DNA from 2 places in the Arthrobacter sp. CAN_A214 genome. Region 2 is predicted to be linked to the other one. Evidence: riboswitches for the same ligand, from Rfam matches in the RefSeq annotation. Region 2 holds a riboswitch; the other holds the start of a gene.
The links. Region 2 has a riboswitch for cyclic di-AMP ahead of IWX65_RS02415 (LysM peptidoglycan-binding domain-containing protein). Riboswitches for the same ligand answer to the same signal wherever they lie in the genome.

Region 1: linked by a shared signal. The riboswitch ahead of IWX65_RS15720 (LysM peptidoglycan-binding domain-containing protein) and the one ahead of IWX65_RS02415 (LysM peptidoglycan-binding domain-containing protein) in region 2 are both predicted to bind cyclic di-AMP.

The regions. Positions count from the first base shown of each region.
Region 1 is NZ_JADOUU010000034.1:4,677-11,907, reverse strand. It holds gene IWX65_RS15745 (hypothetical protein) at 1-94, opposite strand, end outside; gene IWX65_RS15740 (hypothetical protein) at 545-1,165, shown strand; gene IWX65_RS15735 (DUF2382 domain-containing protein) at 1,253-2,098, shown strand; gene IWX65_RS15730 (CsbD family protein) at 2,218-2,394, opposite strand; gene IWX65_RS18110 (hypothetical protein) at 2,672-2,851, opposite strand; cyclic di-AMP (ydaO/yuaA leader) riboswitch at 3,368-3,546, shown strand; gene IWX65_RS15720 (LysM peptidoglycan-binding domain-containing protein) at 3,553-4,425, shown strand; gene IWX65_RS15715 (ABC transporter substrate-binding protein) at 5,192-6,865, opposite strand; gene IWX65_RS15710 (IS110 family transposase) at 7,019-7,231, opposite strand, start outside.
Region 2 is NZ_JADOUU010000002.1:115,784-123,014, reverse strand. It holds gene IWX65_RS02425 (alpha/beta fold hydrolase) at 1-491, shown strand, start outside; gene IWX65_RS02420 (NAD-dependent epimerase/dehydratase family protein) at 488-1,456, shown strand; gene IWX65_RS02415 (LysM peptidoglycan-binding domain-containing protein) at 1,573-2,421, opposite strand; cyclic di-AMP (ydaO/yuaA leader) riboswitch at 2,425-2,634, opposite strand; gene mutM (bifunctional DNA-formamidopyrimidine glycosylase/DNA-(apurinic or apyrimidinic site) lyase) at 2,798-3,769, opposite strand; gene rnc (ribonuclease III) at 3,776-4,477, opposite strand; gene rpmF (50S ribosomal protein L32) at 4,551-4,754, opposite strand; gene IWX65_RS02395 (YceD family protein) at 4,757-5,281, opposite strand; gene coaD (pantetheine-phosphate adenylyltransferase) at 5,867-6,349, opposite strand; gene IWX65_RS02385 (aminotransferase class I/II-fold pyridoxal phosphate-dependent enzyme) at 6,420-7,231, shown strand, end outside.

The DNA of each region.
Region 1 (7,231 bases), on a different contig from region 2:
CGGGCTCGCCTGCTACCCAGCTGAACTGGTAGTGGCTGAGCTGACGGACTTTGATGCTGTCATCGGTGACTGGCTGATTCAGGTTGGGTGACATGTGCTTTCACTCCTTCGAAGGCGTGCCTCATGTGGCGCCTTCATCGCCGGGATGGGACGGAAAACCATCTGCGCTGGGCAGTGGCGATCCGACCACTCTTGGAGTGACCAACGTAGTCCCGGCACCGGAACGAAGTAAACGACGCAGGGAAGCTGCTGGAAAAACTTGACGGATGATCCGGCAAATGTAGACGCCGAGCCGCAACTGCAAAACGAGTTCCAATCCACTACCGACCCTGGTTGGGCATCGGTAGGGTGCACTGGATGCGCCCTGCGCGTGCCGCCTGCAGAGAAAGTTGTTGCGGCCAACTCCTCCTCCCGTCAGAATAGTAAGTAAGCTGACTATTTCGGTTTGCGGGTTGTGCCGCTTTTCAGTGCGCACGGCCGGTTCCCGGGTCAACTATGGACCAGTAACGGCCCCCACCGGGCCACCACCATGAGGAGATTGAATATGACATCGGATTCCACTTCGGGGGCAAGCACCCCGAAGGGCCGTCGGAATGACGTGGTTGCGGCCCAAAAGGAACGCTTCGGCGGTATCAAGTTCGGGTCGGCGTTCTTCGGTTGGCTTACCGCGATCGGTATGACGGTCATTCTGAGCGCCCTGGCTACCGCGATCGGAGTGGGCGTCGGAGCCGCCAACAACACCGACGCGGGAGAAGCGGCCAATCAGGCCACCCAGAACGCCCAGACCGTCGGCATTGTCAGCGGCATCGTGCTTGCTGTCATCCTGTTCCTTGCCTACTACTGTGGTGGCTACGTAGCCGGCCGCATGGCCCGCTTCGACGGAGCCAAGCAGGGCCTCGCGGTATGGCTGTGGGGCATTATCGTCGCAATCGTCATCGCTATCCTCGCCGCAGTTGCGGGGGATCAGTTCAATGTTCTTTCCCGCATCGGTGGCGCACCCAGCATCCCCGTCGACGGTAGCCTGCTCACCACCAGCGGCCTGATCGCCCTGGCCATCGCCGTCCTGGTTCCCCTTATTGGGGCGATCCTGGGCGGAAAAGCCGGCATGCATTTCCACCGCAAAGTGGATCAGGCCGGCATCGACCACCAGGCCGGCCTTCACTAACACTCAGGCTTCCCGCCACGGGGCGTAGGCCACCCGTGGATTCCTCGAGGAACTTCATATCACCACCCATTCTGCAAGGAGAAGTTTATGATTACGCAGGAAAACATCGACACCATCCTCTCCAGCGGCGGCAATGTTGTCGACGCGCAAGGAACCAAGATCGGGGCTGTCGGCCAGATCTACCTGGACGACCAAACCGGGGAGCCGAACTGGGTCACCGCCAAGACCGGGCTCTTTGGCACCTCCGAGTCCTTCGTCCCGCTGGAGGGCGCGAGCGTCACCGGCGCTGACGTCGCAGTCCGCTACACCAAGGATCAGGTCAAGGACGCACCCCGGGTCGAAGCCGACGGTTCCCTCAGCCCGGAGGAAGAGGAGCGCCTGTACCGGCACTACGGTCTGGGTAGCGGATTCCAGGACACCGTAGGCACGAATACGACGGGCACGAACACGTCCGGTTATGAGCCGGGATTCCAGTCCGGTGATGAGCGGCTCGATCGCTCACGGCAGGGCGGGACAGTGGGGCATGACACGTCCGGTCCGACCACTGATGATGCGATGACACGATCCGAGGAACAGCTCCGGGTGGGCACCGAACGCCGCGAAGCAGGCCGGGCACGGCTACGCAAGTACGTGGTGACCGAGAACGTCACCACGACCGTCCCGGTTCGGCGTGAAGAGGTCCGTATCGAGCGTGAACCCATCACTGACGCCAACCGGGGAGATGCCCTGGATGGACCGGCGATCAGCGAAGAGGAGCACGAAGTCGTCCTCCACGAGGAGCAGGTCGTGGTGGACAAGGAAGCCGTTCCCGTGGAGCGCGTGCGCCTGAACAAGGAAACAGTCCAATCACAGGAAACCGTCTCCGGTGAGGTCCGCAAGGAAAAGATCGAAATGCTCGACGCGGACACACCTGGCGCCACCGACCGGCGCTAATTCGGCGTACCGTACACGAAACCAGTCCGGTTCCCCTGAACCGACGACACGACAAGAGGTAGTGCACCCCATCGGGTGCACTACCTCTCGTCATGTGCCACCGGAGGTGGCGTGTTCGATCAGTTTTTCTTGAAGGCGTCTTTGAGCTTTTCGCCGGCCTGTTTCAGGTCGCCCTTGGCTTGATCGCCCTGACCTTCGGCCTTGAGATTCTCATCCCCGGTCGCGTTGCCTGCGGCTTCCTTGCCCTGACCGCCAAGCTTCTGTGCGGCATTAGCGATTTTATCGTCCAGTCCCATGATGCTCTCCCAACGGTTGACTTCAGTAGTCATGCAATCGGTATGACACCGATGCCTCCACTCTAAGCACGCCCGCCAGGGTCCTGGCATTGAAAAAACCGGGTATTCGATCGCACCATGATGGTGGGAATCGAGTAGCGTGATTTTCCGATTAGACGGGAGCGCCTCTAGGCAACAGCGGCGATGTCGGGAACAGACCTGAATTGTATCTGCGGAAGTTCCTCGAATGCTGGCTTTGCGAACCAATATCCTTGGAACAGGCGGATGCCACTTGTCTTCAGGAACAGGAACTCCGCCTCGGTTTCGACGCCTTCTGCGAGCACCGTAAGCCGAGTTCCCCGGCGATGCCCACGATGCCAGTGACGACGGCCCGGCGAGCCGGGCTGCTGTCAACTCCTCGGACGAGTTTCATATCGATCTTGATCAGATCTGGCTGGAACTCGACCAGGAGCCCCAATCCCGCATGACCCGCACCGAAGTCATCGATGGCGGGGCGACCGCATCATAAATTGGTTGGAAAGCCATGCTGAAATCGAACTCGAGCTTTGAAGATGTCGTGCAGCCGTTGCATGCCACGCGGAGTGCTTCCTCACTGGTTTCGTCCACCATAAAACACACTGCAAGACGGCCCCAACTGCCACCGGTCGGCGCAGGATGCGGTACGTGCCTGGTGAATGATCGTTCACGGTACCGACGGAGTTGATACTGAGTCCTCACCACAGCGGAAACCCCTGCAAGGGACAGCTGCTGTGCAATTCCGCCGATCGATCAGGTTTCCCGGATCGCGCAGGGTCCGCTACAAGGCCATCCCTCGTCGCGTGCGTAGGACACCATGCCAACCCTTGCAGTCGGCTGATGCTTCGTAACCATAATGTGACAATCGGAGATAGCGCGGTTAGCGTGGAAGGTGTGCCGCAGCCCGAGATCAGGGGCGGCATCCTTGGATAGATTGCCTAGCTCTGCCACTATCGCAAGGTTCCGTTTGCAACGTTCATCTGGCAGAGGCGGGGGAACCATCACCGGGCTCCCCCATAGGGCCCTAGGGGTCAAGCCGCAGAGTACCCAGATCGAAGAAATCATCTGGATACCCTCCGGCCGGGTGTCTCCCATCCGCATCCGACAGCTCACCCCGCAGGCATTGGGAGAGGTTATCAACACATGTCCAAAATTTTCCATGCAGCCCGCCACCGCGCCAACCCGGCCCCCGCCCACGGGCTGAAGTCCGTTTCGAAGGCCGTTTCTTCCCACGCCGGGGCAGTGGGCCGTCCCGCTGCCGCCCTCGCGGCAGCGTCGGCACTGATGCTCGGGGTCGGCGTCCCCGCCCAAGCATCTGCCATAGCCAACGAGCCGGCTGCCGCTGCGAGCACTGCTGCGCCGGCCCCTGTCGCCAGCGCTGCACCCGAGGCAGTGACCAGCACCACCAGCCACACGGTACAGCCCGGTGACACGCTGAATGCAATTGCGGCCAAGTATGGAGCGGCCCTGGAGACCGTGCTTTCGCTGAACGGTCTGAGCGTCAATTCGATCATCTACCCCGGGGACAGCATCACCGTGTCAGGGTTCGGCAATGCCGTAGCCCCGGCGTCGCCAACGGCCTCCGCTCCTGTAGCCCCGGCGTCGCCAACGGCCCCCGCCGTGCCGACTGCTGCCGCGTCCACCATGACTCTGGCCAGCTCGGAAGTGACCGAGATCCCGGCGACGTCCACCAACTCAGCTATCCTGGCCTCCGCGAACGCCCAGCTGGGAGCAGGCCAGGACTGCACTGTTCTGGGTGAGCAGGCACTGAAAGCCGCAGGTATCGGCAGCGTCGGGGATGAGTCCCCGGCGGGTCTGATGGAATTCGCGACCCCGGTCTCGGTTCCTCAGCCGGGTGACTTCATCTATTACCAGGACGGAGGCGCCGGTGTTCCGCACAACGCCGTCTACATCGGAGGCGGCAAGGCAATCCACAGCGGCTTCAACGGCGGTCAGACCGTCGTGAACAGCGCCGACATCGGTTCAGGACCTTCCTACTACCGAGTCAATGCTTAAAGCCCGAACCCACGACTGAACAACACGATCCCAAAAGTGCCCGGCCGGTCAATCCCGGCCGGGCACCTCTTTCGTGCGGCTTCACCAGTACGCGCTTTCACCTGGCTGCCTCCAAAACCCCGGGAATAACGAGAACACTCCCTGCCATGGCAGTTCTCCAGGTGTCTGAAAACACACCGGGTACGGCATACATCTTCCAGTAGCGCCTGTCGGGGTAACACTCATTCCGCCCGCGTCCATTGGCGAGACCAAGAAGCGCTTCCTCCCCCCAAGTGGACGGCTTTGGGCTGGATAGTAGAGGCTCTACCCGCCCACAGGTGGAAGAACCATCGCAGATGGTAGCTCTGCCGGTTCTGCTTGTGCCACCGCAAGATGACTGTTCATCTGCGCCGCGTAAGCCGATGGCCGGCTGCAACGGCACCTCCTGCAAGGTGATGCGGGTCCTGTATGGCTTGACGGGTTCCTCGGCAACGTTGTTTGGTGGCGTCTCAATGGTGCGTCAGTGCGTACCTCATCAGACGTTGAGATCCACGATCGGTGGTGACAGAGCGAGCAACGGGACTGCTGAGTGTTCGGTTAACACTTCTACCTGCCTCCGCGGGACACCGATAACGGCGCATATGTTCGCGTTTCACTACTTCAGGAAGGCGGGAGCCGAAATGTCGGGCTCCCGCCTTCCTGAAGATCACCAGCATGGGCGCAAGGACGAGCGTGATGATGGACTTCTACAGGCTCGCTTTTGGGTAGTTGAATGGTTGGGGTTGGTTTATTCCGTTTCGACGAAGGCCGCGTTGCTGAGGTGGACCACGCCGTCGGCGAAGGTCTCTATACCGGCAACGTTGGTGGTGTGAGCGGTGAGGTTACGCAGGCGGTAGAGGTAGATGATGGGGTTGTCTTCCTGCACCTGGGCGACGGCCTGACCGTAGAGCTCGGAGCGTTCGGCGATGTCATTCGCCTCTGCAGCCTGAACAAGCAGCTCATCGACCTCGGGGTTGCTGTAACCCATGTAGTTATTGCTGGTACTCGTCGACAGGCGGTTGAACATGTTGCCGTGCGGGTCGACGCGGCCGGACCAACCGAGCTGGATGGTTTCGAAGTCCCCGCGGTCCTGGACATCGAGCAGGGTCGAGTATTCGACGGGCAGGATTTCCATCTCAAAGCCGCCCTCCGTGACGGACGCCTGCAACGCCTGGGCGAACCGGATGGTGTCGGGGTTATTACTGACCTGCATCGTGAACTTGTACGGGGTCTCGACGCCGGCTTCCTCCAGCAGGGCCTTGGCCGCCTCGGGATCGTACTCGGGACAGGCCTCGCTGGCATCGGAGCTGAAGGGGCTGGCCGGGGAGATCGGTGAACAGGCCGGTTCGTACCAGCCGCCGAAGACCGACTGCACAAGGGAGTCGCGGTCGATCGACATGGCCAGTGCCTGACGCACTGTCTTATCAGTTGCGAGGGGAGTATCGATGACCCCCGGGGGGGCACCAACACCGTCGGTGTTGCCGACGTTGATAGTCAATCCTTGAAAGCCGAGGGAACCGGCCTGCAGGACATTGATGCCCTCTTCATCCATAAGCCCGTCCACGTCCTGCGTGGAGATGGTATCGGCCACCTGGACGTCACCCGAGCGAAGGTTCGCTGCGCGGATGTTGGAATCGGTGATGATGCGGTAGGTGATGCTGTCCAGGTGCACGTTCTCGGCGTCGTAGTACAACGGGTCACGCTCCACCGTGATGGAGGTCTGGGGGATCCGCTCTGCGAACTTGAACGGGCCCACGCAGACGGGGCTGTCGCCGAACGCTTCACCGTTCGCGGCGAGAGCGGCCGGCGAGAGGATCATGCCGGCGCGGTCGGCGAGTGCGGCGGTCAGCGGTGCGAACGGCTCCGCGTAGGTCACCTCTACCGTGGTGGCATCCACGGCGGTGATGCTTTCAATGGGGCCGAGTTCGCTCTTGCGCGACGATCCCTCAAGGGTCAGGCCACGCTCGATGGTCTGGGCTACTGCCTCGGCGTTGAAGGGGGTTCCGTCGGCGAAGACCGCATCGTCACGGACCGGAATGCTGACGGTCAGGCCGTCCTTGGACACCGCCGGAAGGTCGGTAGCGAGCTCCGGCACGATCTCGCCGTTCTCGTCGATGTCGTACAGCTTCTGGCAGATAGTCTGCATGACATAGCGCGTGTACAGCGACGACGACGTCGTCGGATCGAGCCGATCGGGTTCCGCCGAGAGGGCCATGACGAGATCACCGCCCTCCACGATGGTCCGGTCCCCGATGGGAGCGGTCATGACATCCTCGCCCTGGGGAGCTTCGGCGGTGGTCTGTGGAGCCTGGCATGCGGTGGTGCCGACAACCAGGCCGAGGGCGAGGACCGGCACAAGGGCACTGCGGCGAATCAGGCGCGGAGTAGAAGGAGGGGACAAACGCGGAAGTAGCTCGGACATGGTGTTCCTCTGGGTCGGAATGTCTGTGCTTTACATACAATCAGGGGAGCCTACTCCATTTTGTATACCATTTGTTACGTTTCGATGAATATGTCCTAGAGTCACTAGCGAAACTGGGCGGGAGACCGGGGGGGGGTGCCTCTATGGTTTTCGTCAAGCTGCTGATGGCAGGTTCCGTGGTTCGGGGTCCTGGTAGAGGGTTCCGTCGCGGAGCATGGCGAAGAGTACGTCAGAGCGTCGGCGTGCGAGGGCGATGAGGGCTTGGTTGTGGCGTTTTCCTTCGGCACGTTTGCGGTCATAGTAGGCGCGCGAGGGCGGGTGGTGCAGGGCAGCGAAGGCGGAGAGGAACAGGGCGCGTTTGAGTTT
Region 2 (7,231 bases):
GGTACTATCGCCTGTGGCGTACCGAGGGAGCCTCCTCCCGCACCGCCCCCTGGCACCGCACCGGCGATGTCGGCCATTTCGACGGAGCAGGCCGGCTGTGGGTGGAAGGCCGGCTCGGCCATATCATCACGACTCCGGGCGCAGTGCTGACTCCGGTCGGCCTCGAGCAGGCCCTTGAAAAGCTCGAGGGTGTTCGCCTCGCCGCCGTCGTGGGAGTGGGGCCGACGGGCACGCAGGCGATCGTGGCCGTCGTCGAACCCGTTCCCGCGCCCGGCAGGAACCGCAGGCGAAGCCGGAAGCCAGTACTCGCCGATTCCGTGCTGACCGAACGCGCCCGGAACATGGCGCGGACGGCCGGTATCGAACTGGCGGCAGTCCTGACGGTGCCGGGACTGCCCGTGGACATCCGCCACAACGCGAAGATCGACCGCACCGAAGTGGCGAAGTGGGCCGGCGCGGTGCTTGCGGGCAGCGGTTCCCGAATCCCGTGAAAATACTCGTCACCGGAGCAAGCGGGATGCTCGGCGGCGCCGTTGCAGCCCTGCTGGTCACGGCCGGTGAGTCGGTGCGCACTCTGCAACGGCGCCCCTCTGGGCTATCCGGAGTCACTGACTTCGAGAGATCACTGACGGACCGGGCAGCACTGGGCCAGGCCGTCGACGGCATGGACGCCGTGATCCACCTCGCGGCGAAGGTCTCGTTCACGGGACCCCGCTCCGATTTCGAGGCCGTCAACGTCGAAGGCACGCGGAATCTGCTCGAGGCGGCCCGCCGGGCAGGTGTGCACGACGTCGTCTACGTGTCCTCGCCGTCGGTCGCCCATGCTGGGCAACCGATCGTGGGCCTGGGAGCGACGACGGCGGAGCCTGCCACAGCGCGCGGCGAGTATGCCCGGTCGAAGGCGCGTGCGGAACTGCTTGCGCTCGGGATGTCCGCTCCGGAGTTTCGGGTTGCAGCGGTGCGTCCGCATATCGTGTGGGGTCCCGGCGATACCCAGCTCGTGGAGCGGGTCATCGCCCGCGCTCGGGCGGGGCGCCTGCCGATCATCGCCGGGGGTACTGCGCTGATCGACACCACGTATGTGGACAACGCGGCGTCGGCAATCGTTGCCTGCCTGCGAAGGATCGACTCCATGCAGGGCCGCGCGGTGGTGGTCACCAACGGTGAGCCGCGTCCCGTCCGTGAGCTGATCGCTGGAATGTGCCGGGCCGGAGGCGTGGAACCACCTCGATGGAATGTCCCCGGTGCGCTCGCTCGGATTGCCGGTTCCGTCGTCGAACGGGTGTGGACCGCGGCAGGAGCAACCGACGAACCTCCCATGACCCGGTTCCTCGCCGAGCAGCTGTCCACCGCGCACTGGTTCGACCAGCGCGAGACCCGGGCACTGCTCCATTGGAAGCCTGCGGTCTCCATCGACCAGGGCCTGCAGAAGCTCGAGGAGTTCTACCGGCGCTGAGCGCAGCCGGTCGCAGAGGCCCACACGGGCAGCACATCAAACAGTAAGGACCGGCAGACGAATCTGCCGGTCCTTACTGATGTCCCATTGGGAGAGCCGAAGCCCGAGAGGTAATGCTAGCTCACGCGGATGTAGACGCCACCGGAGCCGAGCTCGGCGGGTGCGATCATGGTCTGGCCGCCGTTGAAGCCACCGTGTACTGCCTCGCCACCACCGATGTAGACAGCGATGTGAGGTACACCGGCGCCGCCGTTGGTGTAATAGATGAGATCGCCGGGAATTGCTGCGCCGGCACTGACCTGGGTGCCGAGGCTGAGGTAGCCGGCTGGCCAGTCGTGGAAATTGATCCCGGCAGCTGCGAGGGAGTTCGTCACGAGCATGGTGCAGTCCTGACCCCGGCCGAGCTGGGCCTTCGCTGCTGCAGCGATGGTGGCTGCTTTCGAGCTCGCAGGTGCCGTCGAAGCTGCGCCGATCGGGGTGATGCCGCCCGACTGGAGCGAGACGCCGGTGTTCGCAGCGACGAAGTTCATGGCAGGAGCCGCGGCGGGAACAGCAGCCGGTGCTGCCACGGGAGCGGGAGCAGTGAATGCTGCAGCCTGCACCTGGGGTGCTGCTACAACGGCTGCGCCACCCGAGAGGGCGATGCTCTGGCCCGGGTAGATGATCGATGAGCCGTTGAGGCCGTTGGCCGCGAAGACTGCGCTGAGACTGACACCGTGAGCCGAAGCGATGCTTCCGAGGGTGTCACCCGACTGGACGGTGTAGGAGCCTGCTGCTGCAGCCTGGGCTGCTGGGGCAACTGCACTGGCCGAAGCGGGAAGTGCTGCGCCGAGCAGGATGCCTGAAGCTGCAACTACTACAGCTGCGGGACGACCCGCTGCTGATACCGCACGTGTTGCGGATTTGAAGTGGTTGGTGCGCTCGGGGGTTGCCCTGTGGCGCGCGGCATGACGATTCTTGGACATGGATGTGCCTCTCCCAATGCCTACGAAGTTAGCTGTCGGGTTCGGGTGGGACACCCGGACACAGGTCTCGGAACGCATCCCGTGTGGATGTGTTCCGTCTGCGTCTTTACCCCTAGGGCTTTCCAGAGAAAGCCCGCTATCGGTTCCCCCGCCCCTGTCGGATGTGTACGAACGGTTCCTTCGGTCACCGACAGGGTTAGGCAGTCTGACCAAGGGCGCCAGTCCCTTTGGACCGGCGCGCTCTAAAGATTACCCAATGAACACGGTATTGTCACATTTGGATCACAGCGGTGTTTGAGGGCTTGCGGAAACCCGCAGCGTACCTATGGATTACCTCAGTTTCAGCGCAACTTGTCCCGCAGATCTACCCGTTGACTTACTGGTGGGAGCGCGGTTTCGGCTGGCAACGGGGGCAGCTGAAGGAAGAACGGTTCATGAAGATGTCCCGCCTGATCAGGGACTCCCTACCTGTTCGTGCACACCGTCGGCAGGGCCGGCCTGTCCGCCCGTACGCCTCGAGGGAGCGTTCGAAGTACCCGGAGGCTCCATTGACGTTGACGTAGAGGGAATCGAAGCTCGTGCCTCCGGCGTCGAGCGCGCGGGTCATGACGTCCCGGCAGGCGCCCACGAGCCGGAGGGCCTCGGATCTGCGGAGAGTATCGGTGGCGCGCGCATAGTGCAGCTTCGCTGCCCACAGGGCTTCGTCGGCGTAGATGTTGCCGATCCCGGAGATCAGCCCCTGGTCCAGCAGTGCTCTCTTGATCCCCGACCGGCGGACGCGGACGCGCGAGAAGAAGTCCTCGAAGGAGAAGGCGGGGTCCAGAGGATCCCGGGCAATGTGGGAGGCTTCCCGAGGAATCAGGGGAAGTCCGCTGCTCCCCAGGCCACCGGCCTTGCCGTCAGCTGTGGCCTGCAGGGACGTGACGAACATTCCGCCGAAGATGCGCTGGTCGATGAAGCGCAATTCGCGCGGGAGGCTTTTGCCGTCGTCGTCCGTGGCGTTGGACAGGCTGAGCCTGACCTTGAGGTGTTTTTCGTCAGGCGCGCCGGAGTCCTCGATAAGCAGCTGGCCGCTCATGCCGAGGTGCGCCATGAGTGCCACCGGTGATTCGCCGTCCACCGGCTCGGCGTCCGGCGAAAGCCCGCCCAGGGGCATCCAGAGGAATTTCCCGCGGCGGACCACATCGGTGACCCGGTAGCCGGCAAGGTTGCTCCGAAAGTCCTCCGGCCCCAGCGCGTGGCGCCTCAGCGACCGCGGATCGAGAACCTCGACGTCGTCGATGGTCCGCCCCGTCACCCAGCGGACGAGGCCGCGCCGGACCACCTCGACTTCGGGCAGCTCAGGCAATCCGGCCTACTTGCTGTCGGCGAGGCTTGCGGATCCGAGGAGCATGCTGAGGGAGGCCTCCGCCGCAGCCTGCTCGGCTTCCTTCTTCGAATTGCCGGTCCCCGCACCGTAGGGCGTGCCGCCGATCACCAGCAGCGCCTCGAAGGAACGCGCGTGATCGGGCCCGGTGCCCGTCACCCGGTAGTCGATGACGCCGAGCCGTCTGGCGGCCGCGAGTTCCTGGATCCGCGTCTTCCAGTCGGTGCCTTCACCGAGCACGTCCGAGTCCTGCAGCAGTGGCGCGATGAGCCGCATCACCATGGCCCGTGCAGTTTCGATGCCCTGGCTGAGGTACACCGCGCCGATCACCGCTTCCATGGTGTCCGCGAGTATGGACGGCTTGTCGCGCCCGTTCGTCAGTTTTTCGCCCTGGCCGAGAAGGATGTACCGGCCGAGATCCAGGCCGCGCGCCACACCCGCGAGGGCGCGCGTACTGACGACCGCGGACCTCCGCTTGGCGAGGTCTCCCTCGGACAGATCAGGGTTCTCCCGGTACAGGGCATCCGTAACGGCCAGACCGAGCACCGAGTCCCCCAGGAACTCGAGCCGCTCATTGGTGGGAATGCCGCCCTTCTCATACGCATAGGAGCGATGGGTCAGGGCAAGACGAAGCGTCCCGGCATCGATGTCGACGCCGAGACGCTGGGTCAGTTCTTCTGTATCAGCCACGTTCACTTACGCTTCCGCATAAGGCGCGATCAGCAGCCAGGGCCGAAGGGCCTTCCGCCGCCGCGATCCGTTATTAGACGTCGGCTACCTTGCGGCCCTTGTACTCAAGGAACAGCGGGGTACCGGCGGAGTCAGAAACGACCTTGGCCTGGTGGGAAAGGCTGTAGGTTACGCGGCCGTTCTCCACGGTCTTCACCAGTTTGGGGGCGGTTGCCTTCCACTGGGACCTGCGTGCACGTGTATTCGCGCGGGACATTTTCCGCTTTGGAACAGCCACGACTAACTCTCTTCTCTCTCGTCCGACTCTTTACGTGATGCCGCATCATTCTCAGCGGCGGTGCCGGCCAGCCCCGAAAGGGCGGACCAGCGAGGATCCAAAATCTCGTGATGGTGATCGGGATTGTCATTCAGCTGCACACCGCATTCGGCACACAGACCCTGGCAGTCCTCCCGGCACACCGGCTGGAACGGCAGCGAGGTAACCACTGCGTCCCTCAGCACCGGCTCCAGGTTGATCGCGTCATTCTCGACCCGGTGCTGTTCCTCTTCCTCTTCCGCCGACAGCGACTCGGAGTCGCTGTAGTAGAAGAGCTCCTGGATGTCCACATCGCTGTCGAAGCGGAGGGGTTCCAGGCACCGGCCGCACTCGCCGGTAACTTCGACGTCTGCGGTTCCCGACACGAGGATTCCCTCGTGGACTGCTTCAAGGCGTAAGTTCAGGTCCATCGCGGAACCTTCCTGTACACCGATCAGCGCCACTGAAAAATCCTTCGGCGCGGGAACATGTTCTTCGATTGTCCGCATACTGCCCGGGCTGCGCCCGAGCTCTCTGACACTGAATGTCAAAGGCGAACTGAGATCGCTTTTAATGGTGACTCCTGTAGAACATATGACCGACGTATCATCTTAGCCTGAGTTGTCGGCCCAACCCAAAACGCACGGGCGGTGCCGCAGTTCTCAGCCGGCGTGGAAGGTCCCCGCGTAGGCTCGGCCGTGTGACACGTCCAGACCCGCCGAGCGCGACGAGCGGTCGGCTCGGGCGCTCAGTCCGGCCGGCACTGGGAATCCTCCTGACTGCCAGTACCCTCCCAAATCTGTTCCACCCCCGAACCCCTGACGACGCGCGGCGAAGCCAGGTCGGTCGCGCGGCTCGCCCAGGACAACGGCTGGAAAAGAGTCCTTGTCGTTCCGTCCCGCTACCATGCCGTGCAATCGCTCACCAATCTTGAGCAGTGCTCGGACTCCGCATTTCTTCTGGTGCCGACCGCACCGGACCTGGGTCCCGTGGAATGGTTCTTCCGGTTCGTCGAGGAATCCGTGGGTCTGGCGGCGGCCCATCTGCGGCCTGCCTGTGCCTCCCCTATCTGAACGTAGCCAGTACGTGTCCGCTCAGGCGGCGCCGTCGTCTGCTGTCAGCCGCCTCGACACCGCTTCCGGAACGAACTGCCCGATGTCCCCACCGAGGGACTGCACTTCCTTCAGAAGGGTGGAGGACAAGTGCAGGTAGTTGCTCTCGCCCGGGATGAAGACGGTCTCGACGCCGGTCAGCTGTCGGTTCATGATGGCCATCGGCAGCTCGTACTCGAAATCGCGGCCGGTTCGGAGTCCCTTGACGACCACCCCGGCACTCTGCTCCCTGCAGAAATCAGCGAGGAGCCCGCTGCCCATCGGAACCACCGAGATGTTTGGCCGGGAGGTGAAGGTTTCGCGCGCGATGGCCAGACGCTCGTCGAGGGCGAACCGGTACTTCTTCGAATAGTTCGTCGAAACCGCCACCACCACCTCATCGAAGAGGCCGGCTGCCCGGGTGATCACCTCCACGTGGCCATTGTGCAGGGGGTCGAAGGATCCGGGGCAGACGGCACGTCGCATCCTCCTAACCTACCCACCTCACAGAACGGTCCTCCACTCCGATGCGCCGATTGCGGTAATACTTTAAGTCATGACGCTCCTCCCGCGCAGCCCCGGCACCTCCCGCTCCGCAGCCCCGGAACCGTGGGAACGCACCGCCCGCGGCGCCAACCTGCTCGCCGAGGGAGGCGATCTGGGAGTCACCATCTTCGAGGAGATCACCGGGCTGGCACTGCAGCACGGCGCGATCAACCTCGGGCAGGGCTTCCCTGACGAGGACGGCCCCGCCGAGATCCTCGACGCCGCCCGGGCTGCGATCAGCAACGGCGAGAACCAGTACGCGCCCGGCAAGGGACAGCCGGTGCTCCGAACAGCGATCGCCCGGCACCAGGAGAGGTTCTACGGCCTCACCCCCGACGCCGAGACCGACATCATCGTCAGCACCGGGGCCACTGAGACCATCGCCTCGGCGATTCTCGCCTTCGCCGGGCCGGGCGACGAAGTGCTCACCTTCGAGCCTTTCTACGATTCCTACGGAGCCGTGATCGGCCTGTCAGGGGCCACGCACACCACGGCTCCGCTGATCGCTCCGGAATGGCAACCGGACCTCGCGTCCCTCGAGGATTCCTTCAGCGAGCGCACCCGGGTGGTGGTCCTCAACAATCCGCACAACCCCATGGGCATTGTGTTCAGCCGGGAAGCGCTTGAGAAGGTAGTGGAGCTAGCCACCAGGTACGACGCCTTGATCGTCACCGACGAGGTCTACGAACACCTCACCTTCGGTGTTCCCCATCTCCCCATCGCCACCCTTCCCGGCGCGCTGGAGCGCACCCTGACCATCTCGTCAGCGGGTAAGACTTTCTCCCTCACCGGCTGGAAGATCGGCTGGCTCAGCGGCCCCGC